2 regions of the Paenibacillus sp. FSL W8-1187 genome follow, and region 1 is predicted to be linked to the other one. Evidence: predicted binding sites of a transcription regulator. Region 1 holds the regulator's gene; the other holds the start of a gene.
What was found. The regulator CtsR, encoded in region 1, represses protease genes until heat stress. The targets are predictions, from matches to a motif close to ATGGTCAATAAAGGTCAAACA.

Region 1 (9,670 bases):
GCCGGTGTCCTTCTCGTCTTCCTCCGCGTAGGGATTGAACTCGTTCGTGTACAGGTCCTCGAGCTTCACGCCGGCCGCCTTCTTGTCGCCGCTCGCCTCCAGCCATTTGCGCCAGATCTCGAACTCCTCCGGACGGATCGTGCCGCCCTTGCCGGCGACGCTCGTCGATTTCCAGAACTTCAGGTTGTCTCCGCTCTCCTCCCGGCCGCGCTTCGCCACGATGTCCTGAGCGCGCTGGATGACCGTCTCCCTCGGCTGCGTGCGCGCCCATTCGATCGCCTTGGACGTGCCTTCGACGAATTTGCGCACCGTGTTCGGATTGTCCGCGATGAATTTTTTCGTAAAAACGATCGTGCCTGCGCTCTGCGCCCCGAACAGCTCGAAATCGCTGAACAGCTTGCGCACTCCGCCCCGCTCCAGCGCATGGTCGCGCAGGATGCCGCCAAGCACGGCGACATCGATCTGCCCCGCGCGCAGCGACTGCTCTGTATTGACCGGCGGCAGCGCGACGAGCGTCACCTGCTTGATCTCGTCGTCGCTGAGCCCTCCGCGCTTCAGGTACTCCTTGAGCACGAATTCGGCATGGGCGCCGAGCGTATTCATGCCGACCTTCTTGCCGATCAAGTCGCGGGCGCTGCGGATCGGGCTGTCCTCCAGCACGAAATACCCGTTGTACGTCAATTCGTCCATGCCGTAGTAGCTGATGACCGAGCGGATCGGCGCGCCCGCCGAGATCAGCTTGATGATCGCGCCGTTGAACGCTCCGCCGAAGTCGGACTGGCCCGTCGCCGCCGTCTGGATGTCCTGCGGGCCGCTCGTCGTATTGCCGATCCACTTGAGCTTGACCGGGGCCAGATAGCCGAGATCCTCGGCCAGCTCCGGAAACGTCACCGATCCGACCGAGCCCTGGTACCTCAGCTCCAGCGTCTCCGGCTCTCCGTCCTTGCCGGCGGCGACAGCCTTCTTCTCCTCGTTGCCGCCGCATCCGGTCAGCAGCACCGCGGCCGACAGCACCGTGGCGAGCGCGGCAGCCGTGCGGCTCCTTCTGCGGTTCCTCTTTTCAACAGCCGCTCCCTGAACCGCCGCGTTCCATTGCATTTGCTTCTGCTCCATCCCCAAGCTCCTCTCTCCCGCAAGACCGGCCGGAAAACGGCAAAAGCCTCCGCGGGCGCGGCCGCATCCAAGCAGCCGTACTCGGGAGGCCTCCTCAGCATAGGGTCGGCTCCGCTTCCGATAAGCAAAAAAGACGCATAGCGGCAGGCTTCTCGCGCTGCAGGCTTGCGTCTCCGGTTGCTCCGGTCGATTGTTTATAATTCCTATATAATTACTATGAAAAGAATCATAGCACCGCTTTTCCGTTTCGTCAATACGAATATTTCGCTCTGCGTTGGGCCATGCTGATAGCAAATGGCCGCCCGACCGTGCCCGCACGGCAGCGGCAACAGGAGGAATGCGCTCATGTCCGATCTGCTTCAGCTCGCCCTTATCGCTCTGACGCTTCTTTTTATCGGCCTGGTGCTTCATTGCATTCGCAAAGGCGTCCTGCGCGACCGCTACGCCCTGCTTTGGCTCAGCATCAGCGGAGGCTTCCTCGGCATGCTGGCGCTGCCGTTCCTCGTCTAGCGGACCGCCGATCCCCTCTGCCCTAGGATCGCCAAAAAGGCCGCTCTCATTCCTCGGAAACGGGAATGAGAGCGGCCTTTTCGATTCGTCTTGACCTTGTTCCGCCCGAAGCGCCTTTCGGCGATCCGGGCGCCAGGCCCCGCCAGCCTTCGCCGCCGCTTATTTCGCGGCCGGCTCCTCCTCCGGAAGCTTATGCTCCGGATGAGGCTTGACGGTCAGTCCGCCGTCTTCCTCGTCGATGACGAGCATGTAGCCTTTTTTGATCGTGCCCATCAGCAGCTCCTCGGACAGGCGGTCCTCGATGTGCTTCTGGATCGCGCGGCGCAGCGGGCGTGCGCCATACGCCGGATCGAAGCCTTCCTTGGCGAGGAACTCCTTCGCCTTGTCGGTCAGCTCGAAGTCCACCTCCTGCTCGCGCAGCCGCTTGCGCAGCTCGTCGGACATGAGCGTCACGATCTGGGCGATATGCTCCTGATCGAGCGAGTGGAACACGATCGTCTCGTCGATCCGGTTCAGGAACTCCGGACGGAAGCTTTTTTTCAGCTCGCCCATCACTTTGTCCTTCATCTGGTTGAACTCGCGGCCCGCGTCATGGCTCGCCGTGAAGCCGAGCGTCGAGTTGCGCTTGATCTGATCGGCGCCGACGTTGGACGTCATGATGATAAGCGTGTTGCGGAAGTCGACGACGCGGCCTTTGGAGTCGGTCAGACGCCCGTCCTCGAGCACCTGCAGCAGAATGTTGAACACTTCCGGATGCGCCTTCTCGATCTCGTCGAGCAGGACGACGGAGTACGGCTTGCGGCGCACCTTCTCGGTCAGCTGGCCGCCCTCTTCATAACCGACGTATCCCGGAGGCGCTCCGACCAGACGCGACGTCGAATGCTTCTCCATGTACTCCGACATGTCGATGCGAATGACCGCGTTCTCGTCGCCGAACATCGCCTCGGCCAGCGCGCGGGCGAGCTCCGTCTTGCCGACGCCCGTCGGGCCGAGGAAGATGAAGCTGCCCATCGGGCGCTTCGGATCCTTGAGTCCGGCGCGCGAGCGGCGCACGGCGCGGGAGACGGCCTTGACCGCATCGGATTGCCCGATGACGCGGTCGTGCAGGATCTCCTCCATCTTGAGCAAGCGCTGCGTCTCCTCCTCCGCCAGCTTGACGACGGGGATGCCGGTCCAGCCGGCGACGACCTGAGCGATGTCGTCCGGCGTTACTTCGGAATCGGTGCGCCCCTGCTTTTCCTTCCAGCTGTTCTTCGTCGTATCGAGCTCCTCGCGGATCTTCTGCTCGGTATCGCGAAGCGCGGCCGCTTTTTCGAACTCCTGGCTCTGCACGGCGGCGTCCTTCTCCTTGCGCACTTCGTCCAGCCGGCCTTCGAGCTGCTTGAGATCCGGCGGAATCGTGTACGTATGGAGCCTTACCTTGGAGCTCGCCTCGTCGATCAGGTCGATCGCCTTGTCCGGCAGGAAGCGGTCCGTGATGTAGCGGTCCGACAGCTTGACGGCCGCCTCGATCGCCTCGTCGGTAATTTTCACGCGATGATGCGCCTCGTAGCGGTCGCGCAGGCCATGCAGGATCTGGATCGCCTCGTCCGGCGTCGGCTGGTCGACCGTGATCGGCTGGAAGCGGCGCTCGAGCGCGGCGTCCTTCTCGATGTACTTGCGGTATTCGTCCAGCGTCGTGGCGCCGATGCACTGCAGCTCGCCGCGCGCCAGCGCCGGCTTGAGGATGTTGGAGGCGTCGATCGCGCCCTCCGCTCCGCCTGCGCCGATCAGCGTGTGCAGCTCGTCGATGAACAGCACGATGTTGCCGGCCTGGCGGATCTCATCCATGATTTTCTTCAACCGGTCCTCGAACTCGCCGCGGTACTTCGTGCCCGCTACGACCGAGCCCATATCGAGCGTCATGACGCGCTTGTCGCGCAGCGTTTCGGGAATCTCGTTGGCGACGATCTTCTGGGCGAGGCCCTCGGCGATCGCCGTCTTGCCGACGCCGGGCTCGCCGATCAGCACGGGATTGTTCTTCGTGCGGCGGCTGAGCACCTGGATGACGCGCTCGATCTCCTTGCTGCGGCCGATGACCGGATCGAGGTTGTTCTCGCGGGCGGATGCCGTCAGGTCGCGCGCCAGGCCGTCCAGCGTCGGCGTGCTCACGTTCGCCGGAGCGCCGTGATTGCTGGAGACGGCCTCGCTGCTGCCGAGCAGCTGCAGCACCTGCTGGCGCGCCTTGTTGAGGCTGATGCCGAGGTTGTTCAGCACGCGGGCGGCGACGCCCTCGCCCTCGCGGATCAGGCCGAGCAGGATATGCTCCGTGCCGACGTACGTATGGCCGAGCTTGCGGGCTTCGTCCATCGACAGCTCGATGACCTTTTTGGCGCGCGGCGTATAAGCGATGTTGCTCGGCTGCTCCTGCCCGCGTCCGATGAGCGACTCCACCTCGTCCTGGATCTTCTCGAGACCGAGGCCGAGCGCGATCAGCGCCTTGGCGGCGATGCCCTCGCCCTCGCGGATCAGGCCGAGCAGGATGTGCTCCGTGCCGATATTGTTATGTCCAAGCCGCACCGCCTCTTCCTGGGCCAGTGCCAGCACCTTCTGCGCGCGTTCCGTGAATCGTCCAAACATCATTCGTAAGCACCTCCGTCTTGGGATCGGGATGCCAGCTGCCCGCGGATAAGCTCCGCGCGCCGCATGTCCCGCTGCTCCGTATTCATTTTCTCCTCGAATGCCTGCTGCAGGAAGCCCGGCTGCGTCATGACCATCAACTCATTCATAACCTGCGGGGATACGTGGCCAATCAGTCCCAGGTCGATGCCGAGCCGCACGTCGGACAGCCGCTGCGCGGACTCCTTGGAATCCATGATCGCGGCATGCGACAGGATGCCGTAGGAGCGCTTCACGCGGTCCTCCAGGCGGAGCCTGGATTCCTGCAGCAGCCGCTGCCTCGCCGCCTTTTCATGCTCGATGATCTGACGCACGACGCCGTGCAGGTTGTCGATGATCTCGTCCTCGGACTGGCCGAGCGTGATCTGGTTCGAGATCTGGAACAAGTTGCCCAGCGCCTCGCTGCCTTCGCCGTACAGCCCCCTTACCGCCAAGCCGACCTGCGTGATCGCCGACAGAATGCGGTTGATCTGCTGGGTCATGACGAGCGCCGGCAGATGCATCATGACCGACGCCCGGATGCCCGTGCCGACGTTCGTCGGACAACTCGTCAAGAAGCCGCGCTTCTCGTCGAAAGCATATTCCGTTGCCTCTTCATAGATGTCGTCGATCCGGCTGGCAAGCCGCCACGCCTCCTGCACCTGGAAGCCCGGATATAGACATTGAATGCGAAGATGGTCTTCTTCGTTAATCATGATGCTGATCGCCTCGTTGTCGCTGACGACGACGGCTCCCGCTCTCGACTCGCCGGCGAGCGCCGGGCTGATCAGATGCTTCTCCACCAGCACGCGGCGCTCCAGCTCGCTCAGCTCGGCCAGATCGACCGTCTCGAACGTGCCGACGGCATCGAGCTTTCCTTCCTTGGCGACGGCGATCAGCTTGTTCTTGACCTCCGCCGCATGCTGGCCCGTAGCCAGGATCGGGAATGGAAAGCCCTTCAGGTTGCGAGCCACCCGCACCCTGCTGCTGAAAACGATATCGGAGTCCGGGCCTTCGCCCTTCATCCATTCACTCAGCGCGTTTTGCGCAAAGCGGCCTGCTGCCACATCCCATCCTCCTCTCGACTTCGCGAATTCGAGATCGAATCCGCCTCTGCTCCATGCGCTCAGCCGGGCTCGGCGCTCTGCAGCTGCTTCTCCAGCAGTCGAATCTCGTCCCGGAGCTTGGAATCCGCCTCTGCTCCATGCGCTCAGCCGGGCTCGGCGCTCTGCAGCTGCTTCTCCAGCAGTCGAATCTCGTCCCGGAGCTTGGCCGCCGTCTCGAATTCTTCATTCTGGATCGAGCTCTGCATCTCCTGCCGCAGCCGGTCGATTTCGCGCCGGGTCTTGATCCGTCCGCCCGAGCGCTGCGGAATCTTGCCCACATGCGCCGTGCTGCCGTGCACCCGCTTGAACAGCGGATCGAGCCGATCTCCGAAATGCTTGTAGCACGAGCTGCAGCCGAAGCGTCCGAGCTTCTTGAACTGCGGATAGGTCAAGCCGCACTCCTCGCAGCGGGGCGGCGGAGCGGGCGTCTGCCCCTGCAGGCTGCCTTTGCCGGCGGGATCGAAGTCCATCAGCCCCGACAGCAGGCTATGGATCGAAAAGCCGTTCGGCGATCCGGGCAGCCCTTCTCCCCGCTCGCGGGCGCAGGATTCGCAAATATGGAACTCGTTCTTGTCGCCGTTGATGATTTTCGTAAAATGAAGCGTAGCCGGCCTTTTGCCGCATTCCTGACAAAGCATGCCGTCATCCCCTCCTTGCGCTCCCTATTCCTTACCCAAAAGCGAGATCAGCATCGCCTTCAGCAGCCGGGCCCGCAGCTCGTCGCGCTGCGGCAGCTTGACGGCGATCGTCTCTCTGCAGACGGCCGCCCGCAGCAGATTGCCCTCGCGCCTCGAAATGATCGTCGCTTCCTCCAGCTGGTAGATCAGGCCGTCTGCCGCATTTTGGTCGACCTGCGAGCCGATCGTATGATGGATATGGCCATGAATCGCCTTCATCGCCGGCAGCTCGATGCGCTGGATGCGGATATAGCCTCCGCCTCCTCGCTTGCTCTCGACAAGATAGCCCTTTTCGAGCGTGAAGCGCGTGCTGATGACGTAGTTGATCTGGGACGGCACGCAGGAAAACCGGTCCGCAAGCTCGTTGCGCTGGATCTCGACCGCGCCGTCGGGACTTTCCTGCAGCAGCAGCTTCAAGTGCTGCTCCAGGGCATCGGAAATATTTCGCATATCACCAACCTCCCTATGCTGGCACCTGTACGATGAAAAATGGCGGTAAGCCAAAAAGCCAATGCCCGAATTGCATCCCTGTAGCATTCCCCTGAAAGCGTGACGAAACATCCGCTGGTACGAGAAAGCTCCGCTAGCTCGCCGGAATCTGATCCGGAAAGGCGGGGCGCCGCAACTGACTTTGACTTTCTTTGACTTATGACTTAATTATACGCTTTTTCTCTGAAACGTCAAGCGCTCCAGGCAAGGAAGCCGCACGGCGGAAAACCGGCTTGTCCCATGCCTTTTACCAGCTTGGGACAAGTCGTTCCTCTTTATACCTAGAAAAAGTCCATCAAATTCGGCATGCGCGGCTCCATGCGCTCGGCCAAAGCCTTCAGCTCCGCCGCCGGCCCCGTCAGGCCGCCCGCCGCCAAGAGCTCCCGCGGACCGGCGTAGCCGGTGAACAGCGCCGTCCAGCTGCCGATGCCGCCGCGCAGCGCAACTGCCGCAGCGCTCTCGGCAAATGGCGCCCCGTTGTCCGCCGGCTGTCCGGAGAGCTTGCGCAGCGAGCCTTTTCCCCGCTCGTCGACCGCCAGCTCCCAGCTGCCGTCGTTCCATGGCGCATGCTCATCCTCCACGATCATCGTCCACGATCTTGCCGGTCCCGGCAGGAACGGATACGCTTCGATGAACGCCTCCGCATCGACGATCCGCGCCATGAAGTAGGGTTGCACGGCTTGCTCGATGCGCGGATCCGGCAGCAGGAACGGCAGCGGGTCACCTTTGTAGCTTTCGAACTGGACTTGGTCGATCATCGAGTCATGCTGGCCGAAAAAGGTCCAAAGCCCCTCTCTCGCTTCCTCGCTCAAGTAGACAAGCTCATGTACGGTCAGCTTGCGCTCCTTGACCTGGTACAGCGCATAGCCTTCGGCCGCCCCGCCTTCGGAGCGGTAAATCGCCGCATGTCCCGACTTGCGCCGCAGCACCGAGTCGTCCCACCAGTCGGACTCCCGGGAGAGCGCGATTTGAAAGCCGGAGGCATACTCCTCGTAAAGCTCCTGCAAAGACTGCCGGATGTCCGGCTGAGCCGGATCGACCCGCTCGATAAAGCCCGGCGTGAGCTTGCGCGGAGGCAGCTTGTCCCTCGGGATCGTAAACCGGATCCGGTCGGCGCACAGCTCCCAGCCGAAGCGCCGATAGAACCCGATGCTGAACGGAGCGAGCATGGACAGCGTCTGCCCCCGCTCCTTCATCTCTTCCAGCGAACGGCGCAGCAGCTGCGCGATATGGCCCTTCCGGCGCTCCTCCGGCCAGCTCGCGACGGCCGCCACTCCGCCCATGGCGAACTTGCGTCCCTGCACGTATGCCGTCAAGGGCAGGACAAGCACTTGCGAGCGGATCCGCCCTTCCTCGACCGCTACCCACAGCTGCTCAGGCTTTCTTGTCCGATGCGCCCTCTCCAGCTCCTCCGGCGACATGACGTATTGAAAGGCGTACTGGCTCAGCTTCAGATGCTCGTCCATTTCCTCCGGACGCAGCTTGCGAATTTCCATGCTCGCTCCTCCTTTTTTGGTCCATGTTCTTCCTTACGACGAGCCTCATCTGAATATGGCTCTTGCGTTTCGCTGCCTATATGTGTCCGGTCACGCCGGACACGGCATGTCGCCCGTTCCTTCGACTCGGAGCCCGCCGCGCAGCCCGCATCTGTTAATTGGACTCCGAAGCCTCGCAGCCGGCCTCCCGGAACAGCAGATCGAGCAGCGACAGCGCCTGCTCTAGCTTTTCCGGCGGCACGTCCTCGTATCGGTCTCCGATCGACAGCTCGCTGACGCAAGAGGTGGCCGTTTTTTCTTTGACATATCCGACCAAAGCTACTCCCGTCTCCCGAGCGGCCTGCTCGAACAGATCGGCAGCCTGCTGCGCCGGCAGCTCCGCATGGAGATGGAACATGTTCGACACCGGCGTCTCCGGTACGGTGCGAAGTCCCGTCACGCCGTTCAGGCGGCGGGCCAGATCCTTGGCGCCCTCATAATACCGGCTCATCCTCGGCCGACGTAGATCCAGATAGTAGTCGGAGCTGACGATATACGGATAGAGGCTGATTAGATCGCCGCCATGCCGGCGCTTCCACACCTTGGCCTCGGCCGCGAGCTGCGTATCTCCGGCCAGCACCGCGCCCGCGATGCCTCCGAGACCTTTGTAAAAAGAGACGTACACGCTGTCGAACAAGCGGCAGATCTCCGCCTCCGAGCGTCCGTAATACGGAACGATCTCAAACAGGCGCGCCCCGTCCAGATGAAGCGGAATGCCGTTTTCCCGGCACCAGGCCGAGATCGCCTCCAGCTCCTCAAACGGAGGCAGCTGCCCGCCGATTTCCCGCTGCGGCAGCTCAAGCAGCAGGCAGCCGACGTTCCCCATCTCCTGCACGTCCTGCAGCGTGATGAGCCGGTCCGCATCGCCCAGCAGCACCGGCTCGATGCCATGCAGCTCATGCAATCCTTTTTCCTCATGAATCTCCAGATGGCATAGCGGATGGTAAGCCGCCTTGCGAATGCCTTTGCGATCGCACCAGATCCGCAGGGCGATCTGCTGCGCCATCGTACCGCTTGGGAAAAAGACCGCCGCTTCCTTGCCCAGCAGCTTCGCCAGCTTCGTTTGGAAAGCTTCGATCACCTCTCCTTTCCCGTACATGTCGCTTGCCTGGTCGACGTCCATCTCGTCGAAAGCCTGCGTCAGCATCCGCATCGAGCGCTTGCTGCTGCCGGTGACGACATGCGCGGCCTGAGCGAAGCTCTCTGCAAGCCCGTTCGTTGTTCCCATGCTGACTCTCCTTTCAAATTGAAACCCTTGATGCAGGTATACCAGAATCAGACGGCAAGAAGCAAGTATAGCGGTTACATTTCGACCCAATGCAAAAAGCCGCCGCATCCGAAGATGCGGCGGCTCGTGATTGCAAGTGCTTGGCGACGTCCTACTCTCCCAGGACCCTGCGGTCCAAGTACCATCGGCGCTGGAAGGCTTAACGGTCGTGTTCGGGATGGGTACGCGTGGTTCCCTTCCGCCATCGCCACCAAACGTCCTGCTTGCTCAAGGCGTAGGCTTGCGCCCTGAAAACTGGATCGAACGAAATGCCGTGCTGACCGGCTGGTTCTTGCTTGAATAGGATAAGCCCTCGACCGATTAGTACTCGTCAGC
Region 2 (9,670 bases), 390 kb from region 1:
TTCGCGCCCAGCTTGCCTTTGTTGTGCGTGCCGTCCAGCTCGATCATCTTGCGGTCGATCAGCACTTGGTCGAGCGCGTCGAGGCCGATGATTTCCGGAGCGATCAGCGTGTTTACGTTCTCGACGGCTTTCAGGACGCCTTTGCCGAGGTAGCGGCCTTTGTCTCCGTCACGAAGCTCGACAGCTTCGTAAGCGCCGGTGGAGGCGCCGGACGGAACGATCGCGCGGCCTTTGCCGCCGGATTCGAGGGATACTTCGACTTCGACGGTCGGGTTGCCGCGGGAGTCGAGCACTTCGCGTGCGTATACGTCAACGATGATAGACATAGTTTGAACACTCCTTCAAGGAATTGAGTTGGTTGTAGCAGGCTGTAACCAGTATAACCGATTGCCAGCCGCGGAACGAGTGCGGGCGAAGGCGCGGGCCGAAAGGCCCGCGCCTGTCGGCCGCAACCGCCGTCAGCTCGGGCGGATGAGGCTCAGGCCGGTCATCTCGGCCGGCTTGGGCAGCTCCATCAGGTCGAGCAGCGTCGGCGCGATGTCGGCGAGGATGCCGCCCTCGCGCAGCTGCACGCCTTTTTGCGTGACGATCAGCGGCACCGGATTCGTCGTATGCGCCGTGAACGGGCGTCCGTCCGGTCCGATGACCATGTCCGCGTTGCCGTGGTCGGCCGTGATGAGCACGACGCCGCCCTTGGCCAGCACCGCGTCGACGACGCGTCCCATGCATTCGTCCGTCGCCTCGACCGCCTTGATCGTCGGCTCCAGCATGCCGGAGTGGCCGACCATGTCGGGGTTGGCGAAGTTCAGGATGATCGCGTCATGCTTGTCCGAGTTGATCTCGCGCACGGCGGCGTCGGCCACCTCGTAGGCGCTCATCTCCGGCTTGAGGTCGTACGTGGCGACCTTCGGCGAGTTGATGAGCACGCGCGTCTCGCCCGGCAGCTCCTGGTCGCGGCCGCCGCTGAAGAAGAACGTCACATGCGGATACTTCTCCGTCTCGGCGATGCGCAGCTGCGTCTTGCCGTTCTGCACGAGCACCTCGCCGAACGTGTTGTCGAGGTTTTTGGGCTTGTAGGCGACGAAGCCGCCGACCGTCTCGCTGAACAGCGTCAGGCAGACGAAGTACAGGTTGGCCGGAGCCTTGTCCCCGCGGTCGAAGCCGCGGAAGTCTTCGTTGGTGAACACCTGCGACAGCTGGATCGCGCGGTCCGGGCGGAAGTTGAAGAACACGACCGCGTCTTCGGACTCGACCAGCGCGACCGGCTGTCCGTCCGCCTCGACGATGACCGTCGGCATGACGAACTCGTCGAAGACGGATTTCTCGTACGACTCGCGCACCGCCAGGATCGGGTCCGTGTACTGCGGGCCGTCTCCGTACACCATCGCGCGGTACGATTTCTCGACGCGCTCCCAGCGCTTGTCGCGGTCCATCGCGTAGTAGCGGCCCTGCACGGTCGCGATGCGGCCGATGCCGAGCTCCTCGATTTTGCCCTGCAGCTCGGTCAGGTAGCCGACCGCGCTGTCCGGCGCGACGTCGCGGCCGTCAAGGAAGGCATGGATGTACACTTGCTCCAGCCCTTCCTTTTTGGCCAGCTCCAGCAGCGCGAACAGATGCGCGATATGGCTATGGACGCCGCCGTCGCTGACGAGGCCGTACAGATGCAGCTTTTTGCCGTTCAGCTTGGCGTGGCGCACGGCGCCGATCAGCGTGTCGTTGTCGTAGAACTCTCCGTCGCGGATCGACTTGGTGATGCGGGTCAGATCCTGGTAGACGATGCGGCCGGCGCCGATGTTGAGATGGCCGACCTCGGAGTTGCCCATCTGGCCCTCCGGCAAGCCGACCGCCTCGCCGCAAGCGGTCAGCGTCGTGTTCGGATATTCCGCGAGGAAGCGGTCATAGTTCGGCTTGTTCGCCTGCGCGACGGCATTGCCGACGATGTCGCTGCGAAGGCCGAATCCGTCCATGATGATGAGCGCAACCGGTTTGGGAGCCATCTTACTTCGCCCCCTCGACGAGGGCGATGTAGGAAGCCGGCTCCAGGCTGGCGCCGCCGACGAGCGCGCCGTCGATGTTCGCTTGGCCGAGATATTCCTTGACGTTGGCCGGCTTCACGCTGCCGCCGTACTGGATGCGGACCGCATCCGCCGTCGCTTGGTCGTACAGCCCTGCGACGACCTGGCGGATATAGGCGATGACGTCCTCGGCATCCTCGGCCGTGGACGACTTGCCCGTGCCGATCGCCCAGATCGGCTCGTAGGCGATGACGGTCTCGGCCGCCTGCTCCGCCGTCAGGCCTTTCAGGCCGCCCTCCGTCTGCACTTTGCAGACGTCCTTCGTCTCGCCGGCCTCGCGCTCCTCGAGCTTCTCGCCGACGCACAGGATCGGAGTCAGGCCGTGCTTGAACGCCGCGACGACCTTCTTGTTCACGATCTCGTCCGTCTCTCCGAAGTACGCGCGGCGCTCGGAGTGGCCGACGATGACGTACTTCACGCCGAGATCGGCCAGCATGACGCCGGAAATTTCGCCGGTGTACGCGCCGTTGTCCTCGAAGTGCAGGTTTTGCGCGCCGATGGCGATGGAAGTGCCTTTGGCCGCTTCGACGAGAGCCGGAAGGGTCGTGAACGGAGCGCAGATGACGCTCTCGACGCCATCGACCTCAGCGCCGCCTTTCGCTTCGTTGAAGAAGGAGACCGCCTCGGAGACGGTCTTGAACATTTTCCAGTTGCCTGCGATGATCGGGGTTCTTGCCATGGGTTGTTCTCCTCTCTACTTGTCGTTAAGGGCGACAACGCCCGGGAGGGCTTTGCCTTCCATGAATTCGAGGGATGCTCCGCCGCCGGTGGAGATGTGGTCCATCTTGTCCGCAAGGCCGAACTTCTCGGCCGCCGCCGCGGAGTCGCCGCCGCCGATGACCGTGTAGCCCGCCGTTTCGGCGCAAGCCTGAGCGACGGCGCGCGTGCCGTGGGAGAACGGCTCGATCTCGAACACGCCCATCGGTCCATTCCAGACGACCAGCTTGGAGTCCTTGATCACGTTCGCGTACAGCTCGCGCGTCTTCGGTCCGATGTCGATGCCTTCCCAGTCGGAAGGGATGCCGTCGACGCCGACGATGTTCGTGTTGGCGTCCTTGCTGAACTCGTCGGTGACGACGATGTCGACCGGCAGCAGGAAGTTCTTGCCGAGCTTCTTGGCCTTCTCGATGAACTCGAGCGCCAGGTCCAGCTTGGAGTTGTCGACGAGCGACTGGCCGATCTCATGGCCTTGCGCCTTGAAGAAGGTGTAGCTCAGGCCGCCGCCGATGAGGATGTTGTCGGCGATCTCGATCATCTTGTTGATGACGTCGATCTTGTCCTTCACCTTGGAGCCGCCGACGATCGCGGTGAACGGACGCTCCGGATTGTTCAGGGCTTTGCCGAGCACGTCCAGCTCCTTCTCCATCAGCAGGCCGGATACGGCCGGGAGCAGATGAGCGATGCCTTCCGTGGAAGCATGCGCGCGGTGCGCGGCGCCGAACGCGTCGTTGACGTACAGGTCGGCCAGGGAAGCCAGCTGCTTGGCGAACTCCGGATCGTTGCTCTCCTCGCCGGCGTTGAAGCGCGTGTTCTCCAGCAGCAGCACGTCGCCGTCCTGGAGCGCCGCGGCTTTAGCCTGGGCGTCCGGACCGGCGGTGTCGTCCGCCTTGGCGACCGGCTTGCCGATCAGCTCGGACAGGCGCGCCGCGACCGGGGTCAGGCGCAGCTCTTCCTTGACTTCTCCGCCCGGACGGCCGAAGTGGGCCGCCAGGATGACGCGCGCGCCGCCTTCGATGAGATGCTGGATCGTCGGCAGCGTCTCGCGGATCCGGGTATCGTCGGTGATCGCGCCGTCTTCCATCGGCACGTTGAAATCGACGCGCACGAAGACGCGCTTTCCTGCTACTTCCACATCACGAACACTTTTTTTGCTCACAGCTGCTCGCCCTCCCGATATATAGGTTTCTATGGGTTAAACATCGTTAAAGAGGAGAACGAAACGCTCGCCTCTCCTCTTTAACCTTACCGCTGTCTATGCAGTTAAGCGCCGCTTCTTACAGCCCTTTGGAGGCGATGTAAGCCGCCAGGTCGATAACACGGTTGGAGTAGCCCCACTCGTTGTCGTACCAGGACACGACTTTGACCATGTTGCCTTCAACGACCATCGTGGACAGGCCGTCGATCGTGGAGGAAGCCGGGTTGCCGTTGTAGTCGCTCGATACGAGCGGCTCGTCGGAGAAGTACAGGATGCCTTTCAGCGGGCCTTCAGCCGCTTCTTTGAGGGCCGCGTTGACTTCTTCTACCGTGACGTTGCTTTTCACTTCGGCGACGAGATCCGTTACGGACACGTTTTTCGTCGGCACGCGCATCGCCATGCCGTTCAGCTTGCCTTTCAGCTCAGGCAGAACGAGGGAGACGGCTTTGGCAGCGCCCGTCGAGGAAGGAATGATGTTCTCTGCGGCAGCGCGGGCGCGGCGCAGGTCCTTGTGCGGCACGTCCAGCACGGACTGGTCGTTCGTGTAGGAGTGGACCGTCGTCATCATGCCTTTGACGATGCCGAACTTGTCGTTCAGGACTTTGGCGAAAGGCGCCAGGCAGTTCGTCGTGCAGGAAGCGTTGGAAATGACCGTATGGGAAGCCGCGTCGTATTTCTCTTCGTTGACGCCCATGACGATCGTGATGTCTTCGTTCGTAGCCGGAGCGGAGATAATGACTTTTTTCGCGCCGCCTTTCAGGTGAAGCTCGGCTTTTTCCTTCGCCGTGAAGATGCCCGTCGACTCGACGACGATCTCAGCGCCGACGGAGGACCAAGGCAGGTTTTCCGGATTGCGCTCGGCGAACACTTTGATTTCGCGGCCGTTGACGATCAGCGCGCCTTCTTTGGCTTCGACGGTCGCGTCCAGCACGCCGTGCGTCGTGTCGTATTTGAGCAGGTGAGCCAGCGTTTTCGTGTCGGTCAGGTCGTTGACGGCGACGATTTGAACTTCGCTGCTGTTCAGAGCGGCGCGGAATACGTTGCGTCCGATACGTCCGAATCCGTTAATACCAACTTTTACCATGGTTGAAAACCTCCTGAAATTAGGTGATGGTCCTGCATGATCCTTCAACGCGAAGCGCTCGGCCCTGCCCCTGTCAGGCGCAGAGCCCGCTTCGCCTTCATTCACGGTCGCGGTTGCGACGCGGATCGCCGGTCTAGTCTGCCATCGCGGCGATCTCCAGCGCGGCCGCCTCGTCGGTCACGAGCACATCCTCGTGGCCGAAGCGCAGCACCGCCGCGATCGCTTCGGCCTTGGACCTGCCGCCGGCGACGGCGATGACAACCTCGGTCGTCATGATGTCCTCGAGCCGGATGCCGGCGGTCGGCATCTTGTGCACGACGGATCCGGCCCGGTCGAAGTAGTAGCCCCACGCCTCGGCGAGCGCCCCCTCCTGGCGGAGCTCCTCGACGACATCCGATTCCACTCGCCGTCGCCGCGCCATCGTCATCGCGTCGCCGATGCCGTGGATGACGATGCGGGCTCCGCGGATGACGCCGACGACCTCTTTGACGCCGGGCTCGTGCATGAGGCTCGTATAGGCCTCCTCGCTCAGATGGTCCGGCACATGCAGCATCCGGTACTGGGCGCCGGTGCGCTTGGCCATCGCCGAGACGATCGTGCTCGCCTGGTACTCCAGGCTCTCTCCGAGCCCGCCCCTGGCCGGCACGAACAGATTGCTCGGATGCGGGACGGGGGCGTTAAGATGGCTCGCCACCTGTGCGAGCGTGGAGCCGCCGGTGACGGCGACGACGTCGCCCTCCCGCAGCTGTCCCAGCAGGGCGGACGCCCCGGCGCGTCCGAGCTCCCGCTTCGTGCTGGCGGAGTGGTCGGAGTCGCCCGGCACGATGACGACCTTGCTCAGGCCGAAGCGCGTCCGCAGCTGCTCCTCCAGGTTGGACAGGCCGAGCAGTCCGCTCAGCACCGGCTCCATCTCCTCGAGCAGGCGCCGGCCGCTCTGGCTGACGCGCATGCCGGAGGCGTTGATCTCTAGGAAGCCCTGCTCCTTGAGGAAGTCGGTCTCGGCCCGAAGCACCCGCTCGGTCATGCCGAGCGCCGAAGCGAGCGAGCGGCGGCCGATCATGTCCGCCACGAGCACCTGATGGAGAATCCCATAGCGGAGACGGACCGTCTCCAGCAGATCGGGCACCAGCTGACGCTGCAAATCAATAAGGCTGCGCATGAGCGCTCCAACTCCACTCGTTAGCTATCCGTACGGGACAATTAATGTCCCAGCTATTCAATAAACGTCCCACAACCTCATTGTACTCCTTCTGCCGAGGACCCGCAAGGGACCTTTACCCGATGAAAACGGTTGCCGACACGCCTTTCGACCTAAATGTTTTCCAGCAGCAGCAGGGAAACGGAGCCCTCCGGAAGCCGGACAGGTTAGTGTTGCTTTTTCTGGCAGGCTGTTATACAATCTTAGACGTTACGCTTTTCAAGCATACATGCGCCCGTGGTCCAATGGATATGACGTAGGCCTCCGGAGCCTGAGATCTAGGTTCGATTCCTAGCGGGCGCGCCAATCATTCACATCATGCTTTTCCGATACATGGGATCGCGTCCCTCCAGGGCGCGATCCTTTTTTGTTTTTGCAAGCCTCGTTTAAGAGGCGCCCGAGCCGGTTAAAATGGGCTATTGAACCGGCTTGGCGAAGCCGTCTCCGACCTCTTTGACCAAATTTGACTTTAACAATCGATTCTCGTAGAATGAAAAAAGCACCTGCAGTGACAACCTTAATGAGGATATAAGGAGGGACTTGCACATGAACATGAACTACGTGCCTATGGTCATCGAGCAGAGCAACCGCGGCGAGCGCGCCTACGACATCTACTCGAGGCTGCTCAAGGACCGCATCATCTTCCTCGGTACCGGCATCAACGACATGGTCGCCAACTCCGTCATCGCCCAGCTGCTGTTCCTCGCCGCCGACGATCCGGAGAAGGACATCTCCATTTACATCAACAGCCCCGGCGGCTCCATCACGTCCGGCATGGCGATTTACGACACGATGCAGTTCATCAAGCCTGACGTCTCGACGATCTGCGTCGGCATGGCCGCCTCGATGGGCGCGTTCCTGCTGGCCGCGGGCGCCAAGGGCAAGCGCTACGCGCTGCCGAACAGCGAGGTCATGATCCATCAGCCGCTCGGCGGAGCCGAAGGCCAGGCCAGCGACATCGAGATCCGCGCGCGCCGCATCCTCCAGATGCGCGACAAGCTCAACCATATTCTCGCCGAGCGTTCCGGTCAGCCGCTGGAGCGCATTGAGAAGGACACCGACCGCGACTACTTCATGAGCGCGGACGCCGCCCGCGAGTACGGCCTCGTCGACAAGGTCATCGAGAAGCTGTAAGCCAGGCTGCGACAGGCAAAAAGCGCCGCCCCTTCCGAATCGGAAGGGGCGGCGCTTTGCGTTTCGACGCTCTCGCGGCCGTCGCGGGCACGCGCGCAGGCCATCCTGCGCGGCGCTGCGGCTGCCGCGGCAGACCGGGGCTGGCCGAGAGCTATGCTACTTCAGCTGGTACACGACGGTCAGCTGGCCTTGCACGTCGACCTGGCCCGGCTCGACGGAGGTCGAAGCGCTGTCGCTGGCAGCCATGGCCTTCATCTGCGCCATCTCGCGGTACACCGGCACGGCCTGCGCGCCGTTCTCGGTGATGTTCACGACCGGACCGAGCGAGCGGCCCGCAGCGGCGGCAAGCGCCTCCGCCTTGACGCGCGCGTTGTCGAGCGCTTTTTTGAGCGCGTCGTTCGTATACGCGTCCGTCTTTTCCGTGCCGAAGGAGACGCCGCTGATCTGGTTCGCGCCCGCGCTTCCGAGGCTGTCGAGCAGCTCCCCGGTCTTGTCGATGCTGCGCCAGGAGATGCTCAGCTCATGCGTGGCCGTATAGCCGGTCAGCACCTGGCCTTCCTTCTCGGTGTAGCGGTACTGCGGCTGCACGTAGTAGGACGTCGTCTTCAGATCCTTGTCCGCCAGACTGTAGGTTCCTTTAAGCATTTTGACGACCGCGTCGTACCGCTTGGCCGCTCCGGCCTGAGCCTCCTTCGCCGTCTTGGCCGTCACGTTCACGCCCGCTGTGACATACGCGATATCCGGCGCCACCGACAGCTTGCCTACGCCTTGCACTGCGATCGTGTTCTCCATCGCCGCTCCTTGCTCCGCCGCATAGACGGGCTTTGATCCCGAGTCCAGCACGCCGGCTCCGTTCAGAGCCAGCAGCGATCCTGCCGTCAGCGAGGCCGCCAGCAGCAGCACCTTGCCTTGACTTGCCAGCTTGCCGAATCCTTGTTTGCTTCCCATACCTGTTCGCCTCCGTTTCGGTTTGTCCTTTGAAACGCTCGCCCGCCTGAAAATGTTGCACATGCAGGTTAGGATTCCCAACGGGGGCTTCGGCCAATGGCCAAAACGCAAAAAAAGCCCCCGGATCGGGAGCCTCGGGAGCCGCAGCGAATCAAGCTTGGGGACCGGCAGGCCGAGACCTACTGGTTCTCCAGCTCTTCCTTGCTGACGAGCGATACTAAAGCGTTTACAGCCTGCTCGGCGTCCGAACCTTCAGCACTGATGTGAACTTCGGTGCCGGAGCTGATGGCAAGGCTCATGATGCCCATGATGGACTTGGCGTTCACTTTTTTCTCGTCCTTCTCGACAAAGATCTCGGAGGAGAATTTATTCGCTTCCTGGACGAAGAGCGCGGCCGGTCTTGCGTGAAGACCCGTCTTCAGTCTCACGACTACGGGTTGTCTTGTCATGAACTCTATACCCCCTAATCCTAATTCATTGCTGCATGGCCGCCGGAAGGCGAACGTGAGGCATGCTCTTGCAAAGGGCCGCCGGGTGGAACGGACCTTACCTTGCGTGACAATTGCTTTCATTATACCATCGGCCGGCGCAACATGAAAGTTCAGCTTCCCCGGATTTTTTCGGCGAGCTCGTCGATCTTGCGCAATCGGTGGTTGACCCCGGACTTGCTGACGGAGCCCTTGAGCATCTCGCCGACTTCCTTGAGGTTCATGTCAGGATGCTGCAGCCGGATCTCCGCCACCTCCCGCAGCTTCTCGGGCAGGTTCTCGAGGCCGAGCTCCTTTTGCAGCAGCCGGATGTTGTCGATCTGGCGCACGGCCGCGCCGATCGTCTTGTTGAGATTGGCCGTCTCGCAGTTGACGATCCGGTTCACCGAGTTGCGCATGTCGCGCATGATGCGGACATCCTCGAACTTGAACAGCGCCTGATGCGCGCCGATGATGTTCAGCAGCTCGATGATCTTCTCGCCTTCCTTGATGTAAAAGACGAAGCCCTTCTTGCGCTCGATGCAGCGGGCGTTGAGGCCGAACTTGTTGGCGAGCGTGACGAGCGCGGAGCAGTGCTCCTCGTACATGCAGGCGATCTCCAGATGGTAGGAAGAGCCCTCCGGATTGTTGACCGAGCCGCCGGCGAGGAACGCGCCGCGCATGTAGGCTCGCTTGCAGCATGGCTTGCGGATCATGTCCTTGTCGATGCCCTGGTTGAACATGAAGCCCTCGGAGACGATGTTCAGCTCCTTGAGGATCTCCTGCACCCGCGCCGGGATGCGCACGATGTAGACGTTGTTCTTCTTAAGCCGCATCTTCTTGCGCACC

Region 2: a site for CtsR is predicted at 6,723-6,743, ahead of clpP (ATP-dependent Clp endopeptidase proteolytic subunit ClpP). Genes of this name have one in related genera too.

The regions. Positions count from the first base shown of each region.
Region 1 is NZ_CP150181.1:707,338-717,007, reverse strand. It holds gene NYE40_RS03100 (ABC transporter substrate-binding protein) at 1-1,113, opposite strand, end outside; gene NYE40_RS03095 (hypothetical protein) at 1,459-1,623, shown strand; gene clpC (ATP-dependent protease ATP-binding subunit ClpC) at 1,783-4,245, opposite strand; gene NYE40_RS03085 (protein arginine kinase) at 4,242-5,327, opposite strand; gene NYE40_RS03080 (UvrB/UvrC motif-containing protein) at 5,471-6,004, opposite strand; gene NYE40_RS03075 (CtsR family transcriptional regulator) at 6,029-6,493, opposite strand; gene NYE40_RS03070 (GNAT family N-acetyltransferase) at 6,814-8,028, opposite strand; gene NYE40_RS03065 (beta-eliminating lyase-related protein) at 8,183-9,295, opposite strand; rRNA gene rrf (5S ribosomal RNA) at 9,434-9,550, opposite strand; rRNA gene NYE40_RS03055 (23S ribosomal RNA) at 9,636-9,670, opposite strand, start outside.
Region 2 is NZ_CP150181.1:312,730-322,399, reverse strand. It holds gene eno (phosphopyruvate hydratase) at 1-326, opposite strand, end outside; gene gpmI (2,3-bisphosphoglycerate-independent phosphoglycerate mutase) at 459-1,997, opposite strand; gene tpiA (triose-phosphate isomerase) at 1,999-2,754, opposite strand; gene NYE40_RS01505 (phosphoglycerate kinase) at 2,770-3,951, opposite strand; gene gap (type I glyceraldehyde-3-phosphate dehydrogenase) at 4,070-5,074, opposite strand; gene NYE40_RS01495 (sugar-binding domain-containing protein) at 5,208-6,233, opposite strand; tRNA gene NYE40_RS01490 (tRNA-Arg) at 6,504-6,578, shown strand; gene clpP (ATP-dependent Clp endopeptidase proteolytic subunit ClpP) at 6,825-7,406, shown strand; gene NYE40_RS01480 (SIMPL domain-containing protein) at 7,563-8,354, opposite strand; gene NYE40_RS01475 (HPr family phosphocarrier protein) at 8,534-8,803, opposite strand; gene whiA (DNA-binding protein WhiA) at 8,956-9,670, opposite strand, start outside.